DNA from 2 places in the Virgibacillus byunsanensis genome. Region 2 is predicted to be linked to the other one. Evidence: a T-box and tRNA genes for the amino acid it is inferred to sense, from the RefSeq annotation. Region 2 holds a T-box; the other holds one or more tRNA genes.
What was found. The T-box of region 2 lies ahead of ACFQ3N_RS14175 (valine--tRNA ligase). A T-box ahead of a tRNA ligase gene usually reads a tRNA of that ligase, here a tRNA-Val.
Positions count from the first base shown of each region.

Region 1: it has a tRNA-Val gene. The T-box ahead of ACFQ3N_RS14175 (valine--tRNA ligase) is inferred to sense a tRNA for this amino acid. The anticodon was not compared.

Region 1 is NZ_JBHTKJ010000011.1:412-6,858, forward strand. It holds gene ACFQ3N_RS04735 (YwaF family protein) at 1-675, opposite strand, end outside; gene fabI (enoyl-ACP reductase FabI) at 791-1,567, opposite strand; tRNA gene ACFQ3N_RS04745 (tRNA-Glu) at 1,866-1,940, shown strand; tRNA gene ACFQ3N_RS04750 (tRNA-Val) at 1,946-2,021, shown strand; tRNA gene ACFQ3N_RS04755 (tRNA-Thr) at 2,230-2,305, shown strand; tRNA gene ACFQ3N_RS04760 (tRNA-Tyr) at 2,349-2,432, shown strand; tRNA gene ACFQ3N_RS04765 (tRNA-Gln) at 2,447-2,521, shown strand; tRNA gene ACFQ3N_RS04770 (tRNA-Lys) at 2,776-2,851, shown strand; gene ACFQ3N_RS04775 (hydroxymethylglutaryl-CoA reductase, degradative) at 3,070-4,380, shown strand; gene mvk (mevalonate kinase) at 4,377-5,339, shown strand; gene mvaD (diphosphomevalonate decarboxylase) at 5,407-6,384, shown strand; gene ACFQ3N_RS04790 (phosphomevalonate kinase) at 6,398-6,447, shown strand, end outside.
Region 2 is NZ_JBHTKJ010000039.1:4,973-11,419, reverse strand. It holds gene hemL (glutamate-1-semialdehyde 2,1-aminomutase) at 1-235, shown strand, start outside; gene spoVID (stage VI sporulation protein D) at 370-1,386, shown strand; gene ACFQ3N_RS14185 (hypothetical protein) at 1,474-2,490, shown strand; gene ACFQ3N_RS14180 (hypothetical protein) at 2,487-2,675, opposite strand; T-box leader at 2,832-3,063, shown strand; gene ACFQ3N_RS14175 (valine--tRNA ligase) at 3,132-5,753, shown strand; gene ACFQ3N_RS14170 (ATP-grasp domain-containing protein) at 6,120-6,447, opposite strand, start outside.

The sequences.
Region 1 (6,447 bases), on a different contig from region 2:
TAAGACAATCAGTCCCAATAAACAAAGGTTAACGTAATACCAAAAACCACTACCTAATAAATCGAGAGGTGTACTAGTTGTTGGTGTGGTTGAAAGGTATAGATAGTTGGAGTTTAACCATGGATTAATTAAAAAGCCTATAATAGCAGCATAGATAAGTAAATAACCGTAAGTTTCCACCATTGCTTTGAAAGTTATCTTTATAGGATTTGTAGCAACTAGAAAAATACTCACCCATGAAATAGCTATATGATGAATAAATAATTTCCAAAACCGAAAGTGTGGGTAACCATATGGAAGTTCTGGAGTTATTAAAGCTAAAAGTGAAGGAATTAGCCCTATGAAAAAGGTGATATAAATTAATTTTTTGTTATGTGTTGCTAATGCAGCTGCTGCGATTATACTGGCAATTCCGCAAAGGTGAAGTGGGATATATTCACGTAAGCTCCATATGCCGTTATGTATAGACCATGCTTGATAGCCTAACTCAGAAAGAATTAAAAGACTAAAGAAAAACCAGCGAAGGGTATTATATAAATAATTGCTGGATATTATTTTTTTATAGGTGATTAAAAGTAATATGATACCTGCAAGATAAATAAATAGCACTATTAAATGACTTGTACCAAACGGCGCAAAACTGTCTCCGTATAATGTTGTGAACCATTCTCCCATAATAACCCTCCCTGCTGCAAAATGTCTTCAGGGTATTATATTTCAAAAAATAGACACGTACCCGTATTCATCCAGAGTAGTGTCTATTAGATGTTAAGCTTCATTCAGTGATGATTTATCCACCAATAATATGGTAACCTGAATCGACATGTAAAACCTCTCCAGTTATCCCTCTGGCAAGCTCACTAATAAAGAATAAGGTTGCGTCTCCAACTTGGTCCTGATCGACATTTCTACGTAAAGGAGCTTTTTCCTCGATCACACCAGTTTTTTCATTAAAGCCAGATACACCTTTAGCAGACAAGGTACGAATTGGCCCTGCAGAGATCGCATTAACACGAATACCATATTTCCCTACATCTTCAGCTAAATACCTTACACTAGCTTCTAATGATGCTTTTGCAACTCCCATGACGTTATAGTTTTCAATTACACGTTCTGCGCCTAGATACGTCTGTGTTACAATACTACCACCTTCTGTCATAACTTCTTTAGCTGCTTTTGTAACAGCTACAAGTGAAAATGCACTAATCTCTTGAGCTAATAAGAAACCTTCACGAGAAGTGTCAGCATATTCACCTTTTAATTCATCTCGATTTGCAAATGCAACGGAGTGAATTAATCCATGAATAACGCCAATTTTTTCTTTAATTTCACTAAAAGCTTCATGGATGCTTTCATCGTTTGAAACATCACATGTAACGACTAATTTCGCTTCGATTTGATGTTTTTCAAGCAGCTTAGTCAATTTTTGATAGGAACGTTCTTGTCTATTTGTGAAAATAAGATTTGCACCTGCATTATGTAATGACTTGGTTATTCCCCAAGCAATACTTCTTTCATTTGCTACACCCATCACTACGATATTTTTACCTTGCAATAATCCTGACACATGAGCACCTCCATTAATATTACTTTTTACATTATAACCTAACTCCGTGTGATAGAAAAACTATGTTATTTATTTGTTTAAAAATGAAATAAGTTGGAGAATATTTATAGAGCAAAATCCCAGAAAAATTTAACTATAGCTTTCAAGTCTACAATCATCGTAAAAAAAATATAAAATATTAGATTACCCCTTTACAAATAGACTATATCTGTATATAATAAAATTCGTCGGTTTACGACATGATGCTTTTTTTAAGGCGTATAATATCAAAAAATGTATTTCATGTAAACCATTGTAAGGCCCGTTGGTCAAGTGGTTAAGACACCGCCCTTTCACGGCGGTAACACGGGTTCGAATCCCGTACGGGTCACCACTTATGGAGGATTAGCTCAGCTGGGAGAGCACTTGCCTTACAAGCAAGATGTCGCAGGTTCGAGCCCTGCATCCTCCACCATTCCTTTTACTTGAAATCCAACACACATGGATCAATCAAAAGGAACTTTAATATAATTAGCCGGCCTAGTTCAACTGGTAGAGACGAGCAAAACTTCTACCGAATTAGCTACGAGTAACCTCGATGCACGTAACATCTTTGAATGACCTAGAAGAAGCAGAGGTAGCCTAAGCATGTTGATCAATCAAGAAAACTTTAGTTATAATTAGCCGGCCTAGCTCAACTGGTAGAGCAACTGACTTGTAATCAGTAGGTTGGGGGTTCAAGTCCTCTGGCCGGCACCATTTTTTTAAGTATAAAAAATGATAAATGGTTAAGAATACATTCGGAGGGGTAGCGAAGTGGCTAAACGCGGCGGACTGTAAATCCGCTCCCTCGGGTTCGGCAGTTCGAATCTGCCCCCCTCCACCATTTCATAATTTTGTTGGGCTATAGCCAAGCGGTAAGGCATCGGGTTTTGATCCCGTGTACCCCAGGTTCGAATCCTGGTAGCCCAGCCATTTTTTATTTTTCAAGCCATTTTGCAACTCATGATGATGCAAGTAAATGCAAAGGTCATTAAGATAAAAAGCAGGCAATTGAATAAATTATAGTACAAAACGAGCCATTAGCTCAGCTGGCAGAGCAACGAGCAACACATCTGCCGAATTAGCTACGAGTAACCCCGAAGCACAAAACATCCATGAATAAACTGTTAGATGTAGGGGTCATTAGGATGAAACGCAGGCAAAAGAATAATTTAATAGTACAAAACGAGCCATTAGCTCAGCTGGCAGAGCATCTGACTTTTAATCAGAGGGTCGGAGGTTCGAATCCTCCATGGCTCACCATCTTATATGAATTAAAATTTAGGTGAAATACATCATACATAATTAATTTTCAATAAACAAGGTCGTTATGATTGTAAACAACCTTGTTTATTTGCATTTTATGCATTTTTTTAACATAATAGATACAGTAATTTTTTTATTCTATATGAATAACAACAATTGATAAAAATTCGCTTTAATTAAATATAATAGCTTACTATTTTGACATATATAACTATATATATAAAAGGATGAGTGGTATGGAAACTTCTAGAATTCCTGGCTTTTATAATATGAGTGTTGAAGAGCGCAGAGAATTATTGACTAATATGACCGATTTCTCTGATGAGGAAACAGAATATTTGTTTTCAAAAGAACCATTAAAAATGGAAACAGCAGACAAGATGATTGAAAATGTCATAGGTACATTTCCACTTCCTCTAGGTTTAGGGTTGAATTTTTTAATTAATGGGAAAGAATATGTAGTACCCATGGCAATTGAAGAGCCATCAGTTGTTGCATCTGCAAGTTATATTGCTAAAATAGTAAGAAATGCGGGTGGATTTTCGACGGAATCTACAGATCGAGTCATGATTGGCCAAATACAAGTAGTCGGTGTCCCTGATATGGATGCAGCAAAAAATGCATTATTAGAAGCTAAAGAATTGTTGATTAATGATGCAAATGCTTCTTTTCCTAGTATGGTTGCTAGAGGTGGAGGAGCAGAAGATCTTGAGGTACGAATACTAAATCAAGAATCTGATTCAAAATACTCACAAATGCTAGTTCTGCATTTATATATAAATACATGTGATGCGATGGGTGCTAACATTATTAATACGATGGTTGAAGCATTAGCGCCAACAGTAGAGGAATTGACAAAAGGAAAGGTTTATTTACGGATTCTTTCTAATTATGCTGATAAATGTTTAGCAAGAGCACGTTGTGTTATTCCTCCCTCTTTATTAGAAAGTGAGGAATTCACAGGAGAACAAGTCCGTGATGGAGTTGTTCATGCATATGAGTTCGCTGCTTCAGACCCGTATCGTGCTGTAACGCATAATAAAGGTATAATGAATGGAATTGACCCAATTGTTATTGCTACAGGAAATGATTGGCGAGCAGTAGAGGCTGGTGCCCATGCCTATGCTTCGCGTCATGGTATGTATAGTTCCATGACAACCTGGTCAGTGGATAAAGAAGGAAATCTTGTAGGTGAGCTAGAGTTACCTATGTCTGTAGGAACTGTTGGTGGGTCGATTCGTGTTCATCCTATATCAAAGATTGCACACAAGATTTTAAATGTGGATTCAGCACAAGACCTAGCTCAAGTCATCGTAGCAGTCGGTTTAGCCCAGAACCTTGGAGCGCTGAAAGCATTAGTAACAGATGGTATCCAAAAAGGTCATATGGCTTTACATTCTCGCTCTGTTGCAATAGCAGCAGGGGCCAAAGGGGAGATGATTGATATCATTGCTGAACGATTAATAACCGAAAAAGAAATCCGTGTCGGAAAAGCTAAAGAATTGGTGGACGAATATAAAAAATGAGTGCAGAAAAAGCAACAACTTCAGAACAAACAGCTATAGGTATAGCTCATAGTAAATTGATTTTGATTGGGGAACATGCGGTTGTACACGGACAGCCTGCTATTGCAATCCCTTTTCCGCTGGTAGGAGTAGAATCAGAAATCGAATTTGTTCCTGGTGCAATCAAGCTGGATAGTACGTTTTATCATGGTCCTATTGACTTGGCTCCAGAATCTTTAGATGGGCTGGTAAATTGCGTTAAGGCAACATTAGAACATCTGAATTTACCTATTAAGGACATGTTGATTCGTATTACATCATCCATACCACCAGGTAAAGGCCTTGGATCTAGTGCGTCTGTTGCTATTGCTGTAATTAGATCGTTGTTTGCATACTCAAACCAAAGTTACACAGAAGATGAACTGTTAAACCTAGCAAACGTTGCAGAAACGTATGCCCATGGAGCCCCTAGTGGTATCGATACATTGACGATCACTTCTGAGTCTCCAATATGGTATGAGAAGGAACTTCCTATGCATTTCATTCGTCCTAAGAGTGATTTCCACTTTGTAGTTGCTGATTCAGGGAGAATGGGAGATACGCGGTTAGCTATAGAATCTGTAGCCCATTTACTAAAATCTGCTCCTAAGAGAATACAGGCTAGATTAGATCGAATTGGTGAAATAACACATCAGGCAAGAGGTGCATTAGAAAGAGCAAGCAAACATCTTTTAGGTAATATGTTGAACGAGGCCCAAAAAGAGTTAGAAGCACTTGGGGTAAGCGATGCTGGCCTAAACAGACTTATTTATTTTGCCCGCCAAGAAGGAGCATTAGGTGCTAAACTAACTGGTGGGGGTAATGGTGGCTGCATCATTGCTTTAGCTCGGGATGAAGTGCATTCTAGACACCTTACTGAGAAACTTAAAAAAATTGGTGCTCACGCTGTTTGGCCTTTCGTATTAAGAAAACAGGATTAAATAAGCAGTAACCAGCGTGACGTTGTAGTAGAGTTTTATGGCTACATGCAAAAAGGGGATATACACAATGAAAGCCACAGCAAAAGCCCATACAAATATTGCTCTAATTAAGTATTGGGGAAAGCGTAACGAATCATTGATATTACCAATGAATAATAGCCTTTCCTTAACACTGGATGGATTTTATACGACAACTTCTGTTGAATTTCGCGAACATTTACTAGAGGATCATTTTTTACTGAATGATCATGTTGTTGCTGGTGACGAATATTACCGGGTAACGAGGTTTCTTGATCTGATCAGGGATTTTAGCTCTAAACCAAACTTATATGCAGAAGTGAATTCCATAAATAAAGTCCCTACAGCTGCTGGCTTTGCTTCCTCTGCCTCTGGTTTTGCTGCCTTGGCAGCTGCAGCAACAAAAGCGTTAGATTTGAGTGTAAGCAATCAGGAACTATCTCGTTTAACAAGGCAAGGTTCAGGCTCAGCATGTCGCTCAATATACGGTGGCTTTGTAGAATGGGAGCAAGGGAAACAGGACGATGGTTCTGATTCTCATGCAGTTCAAGTTGCACCAGCAAACCACTGGGACGTTCGTGTTGCTGCTGTCGTTCTATCCTCAAAAATGAAAAAGGTTTCCAGTCGCGATGGAATGAAGCGGACTGTCGATACATCACCGTTTTATACGAGTTGGGTGGAAACAATTCCAAATGATCTTGATCAGATAAAGCAAGGAATAACCGATCGTGATTTTGAAAAGGTAGGACGTATTGCAGAATCTAATTGTTTGAAAATGCATGCTACAACGTTAGGTGCAGAGCCACCATTTACATATTGGCATGATACAACATTGGCTGTTATGCACATGGTTCGAGACTTAAGAGCATCTGGTGTTCCTGCCTACTTTACGATTGATGCTGGACCAAATGTTAAAGTTCTCTATTTACCAGAGAACGAAGAAACGGTTCAAAATACGCTCCGTGACGTACCTGGAGTAACTGATGTGATACTAAGCCGTTCAGGTCAAGGAGTAACCTATATATAGGGGTTGAAAAATCTTGCCTAATCCACCATTGACTATTAAAGTACCGGGAAAGTTAATGATTGC
Region 2 (6,447 bases):
GGCTGGTTCTATGGTAGGTGTCTTCTTTACAAATGAAGCAGTAACCAACTATAATTCAGCACAGCAAGCTAACCTGAACTATTTTGCACAATATTACAGATCTATGATAGATGAAGGTGTATTTTTACCGCCATCACAGTTTGAAGGTCTATTCCTGTCAACTGCACACACAGATGAGGATATTGATAAAACGATTCAAGCTGTTAGAAATGCGTTTTCTAAAATAGAGAAGTAAGTAATATATACTTCTAAAAAGCCATCCGTTTGGATGGCTTTTTTCTATTCTAAGCATAACCTTAGAGTCTTTTTCATATAGTGAACTAAGACATATATGCACATGGAATATGTGTGTTGAAGGGAGGAAGACATGTGTCAAATGATCGAGCCGTGTTTAGTTTTGATTTAAGGGAATCACTTTATTTTGAAAAGGGACAGGAAGTTGCAGAAATGATGGGCATATCCCTTGACCCAGAAATATCTATTCAACCATTTAATGAATATATTTCAATCAGAGGTGTAATAGAACTTCGTGGAGAATATCAGAAAGTAGCTACCACATTTGAGGAAGACGAAGAAGAAGATCTGCTCCACTTTGATGATTATCATTCAAGAAGATATGTAGAAAGGGTTGTGGATACTGATGATAACCAAGCGGAATTTTCACATCGATTCCCAGTGGAAATTTCAGTTCCAACGTATCGTGTAGCGGATCTTAATGATGTAACAGTAAGTATTGAATCTTTTGATTATGAAGTTCCAAATCAAAGTCAGTTAAAATTAAGTTCCACTATTGAAATTCATGGAATACAGGATGAAGTGGATCGGGATCCCAATTATGCACTTCAGGGAGAGAAGGAAGATGGGAAAGCAGAAACATTCCAGTTTGAACTCAAAAATAAAAAAGACTTGGAATCTCCAGAAGAGATGGAGGAATTAGGAACAAATACATTATCTTCTCCAGAGACAGAAAAGGTAGAAACAAAAAAGGATGAACCAGAAAAAGAGCGATGGAAGTATACAAAGACTCAATCTCTTTCCGAGTTTTTCAAGAAGGAACCTGAGCCACAAGAGCCACAAGAGCCACCTTCTCCTGATGAACCATCACCAGATCTTATGGACCTTGCTGAATCCGATGATCTATATGAAGGCATGGAGAGTCGCTCTGATGAAGTAAAAGATGTTCGTTATTTATCGGATATGTTTAGACAAGACGAAGATGTGAAGTATGCAAAAATGAAACTATGTATCGTTCAGGAAAAGGATACCATAGAAACGATTGCAGAACGTTATAAAGTATCTGCATTACAACTTCTCAAGCAAAATCGCTTACCAGATGATCAGATTTCAGAAGGACAGTTACTTTATATACCTTTTACTAATAAATAAGAAACAACAAATTACCCCTTGACTTTGTGGCAAGGGGTATCTAGTTTAAAGATTAATTATCGATTTCTTCCAAGGTGGTGTAGGCATATGAATACGATCCAAAAAGTTTTAAGAGGATATTCCATACGACCAACATACATTGAAAAAATAACAGATCGTCTTTATAAAGTTAGCGACTCACACTATACTTTTGCGGTAAAGAAGAGTTCGTTAACAATGGAGGTTATTTCTACATGGGAAAAGGTCTATCATGAAGCATATTCTAAAAACATAACCTACGTTCTACCAGTTTATTTAACAGCAGAAGGGAAGTTATATTTAGAACTTGATCAGAAAATTTGGTACATATCCCCTTGGATTGAAAGGAAACAAATTGACGATAAAACCGCTATAAACAATATCTATAGTTGTATTGGTAAACTTCACCATAGTACGAAACAACCTCAACCATTTGATTCACCGAAGGCATTACGTGAATTTAGAGATTACAAAACATCATTCTGTGAAAAAATTCAAGAAAATCTATTAAGCTATGTTGAACATTTTGAGAAGAGTAGATATATGTCTCCATTTGAATTACAGGTTTGCTCACAATATCGAGATATTGAAATGATTTTAAAAGAACTTAACAAGCGTGTCGATCAGCTCATAGAGGAGTTACAAAACCAATCTGAGTGGAATACTAGTTTGTGTCATGGTCAACTAAAATTCTCCCATATGGTTCATAACGAAAATACATCATTACTGAATTGGGAAAAAGCTTATATTGGGAATAGCATTTCAGACTTGTCATATTTATATAAAGAACAAGCAACTTATTACGACAATCATACCGAATTACTTATTGAGCAATTTTCTACTTATATCAATGAAAATAATTTAAGCAAATATGAGTTACTTTTATTAGCCATTTATTTATTAGATCCATCCAGTTACATATCAAATGTAAATGCATACACAAAAAATACGACAACAACGACAATGATTGAAAAAAATAAACGTCTACAGCGTGCCTATCGTCAGTTAATATTTGGTTTTAAATGGTCACAGAAAGCAGAGACATTAATAGAACCAGATTTATTTGATGAGTCTTTAGAAAGCTAAATCCATTCTAAATAAAAGGCAATAAATATTCCTACCAAGATTCCTAATAAGAAAACATCTAATGACGAAGGAAAAAGCAACGTACGAATTAATTGGAAAATTAAGATAGGTAACGTAACTCTTTCCACAACTATAATGCAATTTCTTGCCCAAGGTGGTAACCTATAACGATAGTATCTTGCCAACTCAATCACCTCTTTTTTCAAAATTCATTTCACTTGTTCGTTATTATTTAATATAATATGTATACATACATGTGTTTTGTGCAATACGTATACTAACAGTTGATTTTATATCCATTTATCGATAAAATGTTATATAGATAGTAGGAATAGAATATTTGAAATGTGATGATAGGGAAGAGTACAAAATAATCACCTAAAGAGAGGGAAATCGTGAGCTGAAAATTTCCCAGGAAACATTATTTTGGAAGGTCGCCCTTGATGCTGCTTCTTTGAATAGAGTAGAAGAAATGCCGGATAATTTCCGTTACTAAATTTAATGAGTGTGCAAGTTGTTACTGACTTGTAAACAAAGGTGGTACCACGGAATAATACCCTTTTCGTCCTTTTTATAGGATGGATTGGGTTTTTTTATTGTTAAAGGAGGAATTAAGGTTGAGTGATGAACAGAAGATTTCTATGCCAACAAAGTACAATCCGCAAGAAATTGAAGAGGGACGATACAAGTTTTGGGTAGATGGAAAGTTTTTTGAAGCAACAGGAGATGAAGAAAAAGAACCGTATACGATTGTTATTCCTCCACCGAATGTAACTGGACGATTACATTTAGGGCATGCATGGGATACAACCATGCAGGATACGATTTCCCGCATGAAACGAATGCAGGGTTATGATGTACTATGGTTGCCCGGTATGGACCACGCAGGAATAGCAACACAAGCAAAAGTAGAGGGAAAGTTAAAAGAACAAGGTAAAAATCGTTATGATTTAGGGCGTGAAAAGTTTTTAGAAACTGCTTGGGACTGGAAAGAGGAATATGCTGATTTCATTCGCTCACAATGGGAAAAGTTGGGTCTTGGACTCGATTATTCCAGAGAACGATTTACGTTGGATGATGGGTTATCCAACGCAGTACGGGAAGTATTTGTTAAATTATATGAAAAAGGTTTAATTTATCGTGGGGAATATATTATAAATTGGGATCCCAAAACAAAGACAGCATTATCTGATATTGAGGTAATCTACGAAGAAGTTCAAGGTAAGTTTTACCACATGCGCTATCCCATTCTAGACAGTGATGAAACGATTGAAATTGCAACCACTCGCCCAGAAACTATGTTAGGTGATACCGCAGTTGCCGTTCATCCTACAGACGAACGTTACAAACACTTTGTTGGTAAAAAAGTGAAACTGCCCATTGTTGGACGTGAAATTGAAATTGTTGCAGATGATTATGTTGATATGGAGTTAGGTTCTGGAGCTGTAAAAATCACACCTGCTCATGACCCAAATGATTTTGAAATTGGAAACCGTCATAATTTAGAACGAGTACTTGTTATGAATGAAGATGGGTCCATGAATCAAAATGCTGGTAAATACGAAGGACTTGATCGATTTGAATGCCGCAAGCAAATTGTAAAGGATCTTCAAGAACAACAGGTATTATTTGAGATTGAAGAACGTACGCATCAAGTAGGTCATTCAGAACGTAGTGGGGCTGTTGTTGAACCGTACTTATCAACACAGTGGTTTGTGAATATGCAGCCATTAGCTGATGAAGCAATTGAGTTACAACAAGGTGATGACAAAGTTAATTTTGTGCCCGACCGTTTTGAACGGACGTATTTACATTGGATGGAAAATATTCGTGATTGGTGTATTTCCCGTCAGCTGTGGTGGGGACACCGGATACCTGCTTGGTATCATAAAGAAACAAATGAACTATATGTTGGTAAAGAGGCTCCTAGTGATATTGAAAATTGGAGTCAGGATGAAGATGTCTTAGATACGTGGTTTTCATCTGCTTTATGGCCATTTTCTACAATGGGCTGGCCAGATACGGATGCAAAAGATTTTAAAAGACACTTCCCTACAGATGTATTAGTAACGGGGTATGATATTATCTTTTTCTGGGTTGCACGAATGATTTTCCAAGCGAAAGAGTTTACGGGGAAAAGACCATTTAAAGATGTTTTAATACATGGTTTAATTCGGGATGCAGAAGGACGGAAAATGAGTAAGTCACTAGGAAATGGCGTCGACCCTATGGATGTAATTGAAAAATACGGTGCTGATTCACTACGATACTTCCTACTAACAGGATCAACACCAGGTCAAGATTTACGTTTTCATTGGGAGAAAATTGAGGCCACATGGAACTTCGCAAACAAAGTGTGGAACGCATCTCGTTTTTCATTAATGAATATGCAAGATTTCAAATACGAGGATATCGATTTATCAGGCGAAAAGTCATTAGCAGATAAATGGATTTTAACTCGCTTAAATGAAACGATTGAACAAGTAACGAAAAACACGAATAAATATGAGTTTGGTGAAGCGGGTCGCCATCTATATAATTTCATTTGGGATGAATTATGTGATTGGTATATTGAAATGGCTAAATTGCCACTATATGGTGAAGACGAAGCTAAAAAGAAAACGACGAGATCTGTTTTAGCCTATGTATTAGATCAAACAATGCGTATGCTCCATCCATACATGCCATTCATAACGGAAGAAATCTGGCAGCAATTGCCACATCAGGGTAAGTCGATTACAGTTGCTGCATGGCCTAAAGTACAGGATGAATTTCATGATGAAATAGCTTCAAAACAAATGAAACGACTAGTAGCTATTATTAAGGCAGTACGTAATATTCGATCTGAAGTTGATACACCAATGTCAAAACAAATTAGTCTACTGATTCAAGGAGAAAACGAAGCAATTGTTGATGAACTTGAAATCAACCGTCACTACCTAGAGCGTTTCTGTAATACCAGTGAACTAACCATCGCTGTTAAAGTTGATGCATTAGATAAAGCAATGTCAGCTGTTGTAACAGGAGCTGAATTGTTCCTTCCACTTGAAGGATTGATTGACTTTGATAAAGAAATTAATCGCTTGGAAAAAGAATTAGATAAGTGGTCAAAAGAAGTGGAGCGAGTTCAGAAGAAATTAGCTAACGATGGCTTTGTTAAAAAAGCACCACAAGCTGTGGTAGATGAAGAAAAACAAAAAGAGCAAGATTATCTTGAAAAGCATGCAAAGGTTAAAGCACGACTAGCAGAATTAAAATCATAATACAAAAAGAGGAATTTCATCAATTTATGAAATTCCTCTTTTTAGTAGCTTAGGAATAATAAAATTTGGAGCCCGTTGATAATTTATTGACTGTGTAAGTCACGTCCAGCTTCGACAGCGATGAAAAAACGAACTCCTTTTTCGAGGACGTACTAGTACCATGACGCCACAGGATAAGGAAAACTTCCCTGAAAAAACATCGCACGCAGAAAAAGTATTGTCTTTTTCAAGGACGTGGATAACTTAGCCTGTAAGGGCGCTTCTAGCTTTTGTTCAAAGTAAAGAAAGTATATAACTTTCTAATCTACCTAAGTGCAACTAAGGCTTTCACCATTAAGGCTTGTTGATAAGCCAAGTTTTCTAATGTTAGATATTATTTTTAATATGTGTCACATATTTTTGTACGATATTACTATTACTAACGGCACTAAGAGTTCTGGATCCAACAATATCTTCAATCTCATTAAATAAAAAGTTCCCACTGTGATCGATAAGAAAATCAATGCCTACCATCCCAAAGTCAAAATGGGTAATTATTTTATTTACCAACATCTCTTCAGTTGGTAAAAGGTGATACAGCTTAGCAGTTCCACCAAGTTTAAAGTTGGCTCGGAAATCGTTTGTGCTTTCTCGCAGCACGGCTCCAATAATTTCATTGCCTACTACAAAAACACGTACATCTTTACCGAGTTTC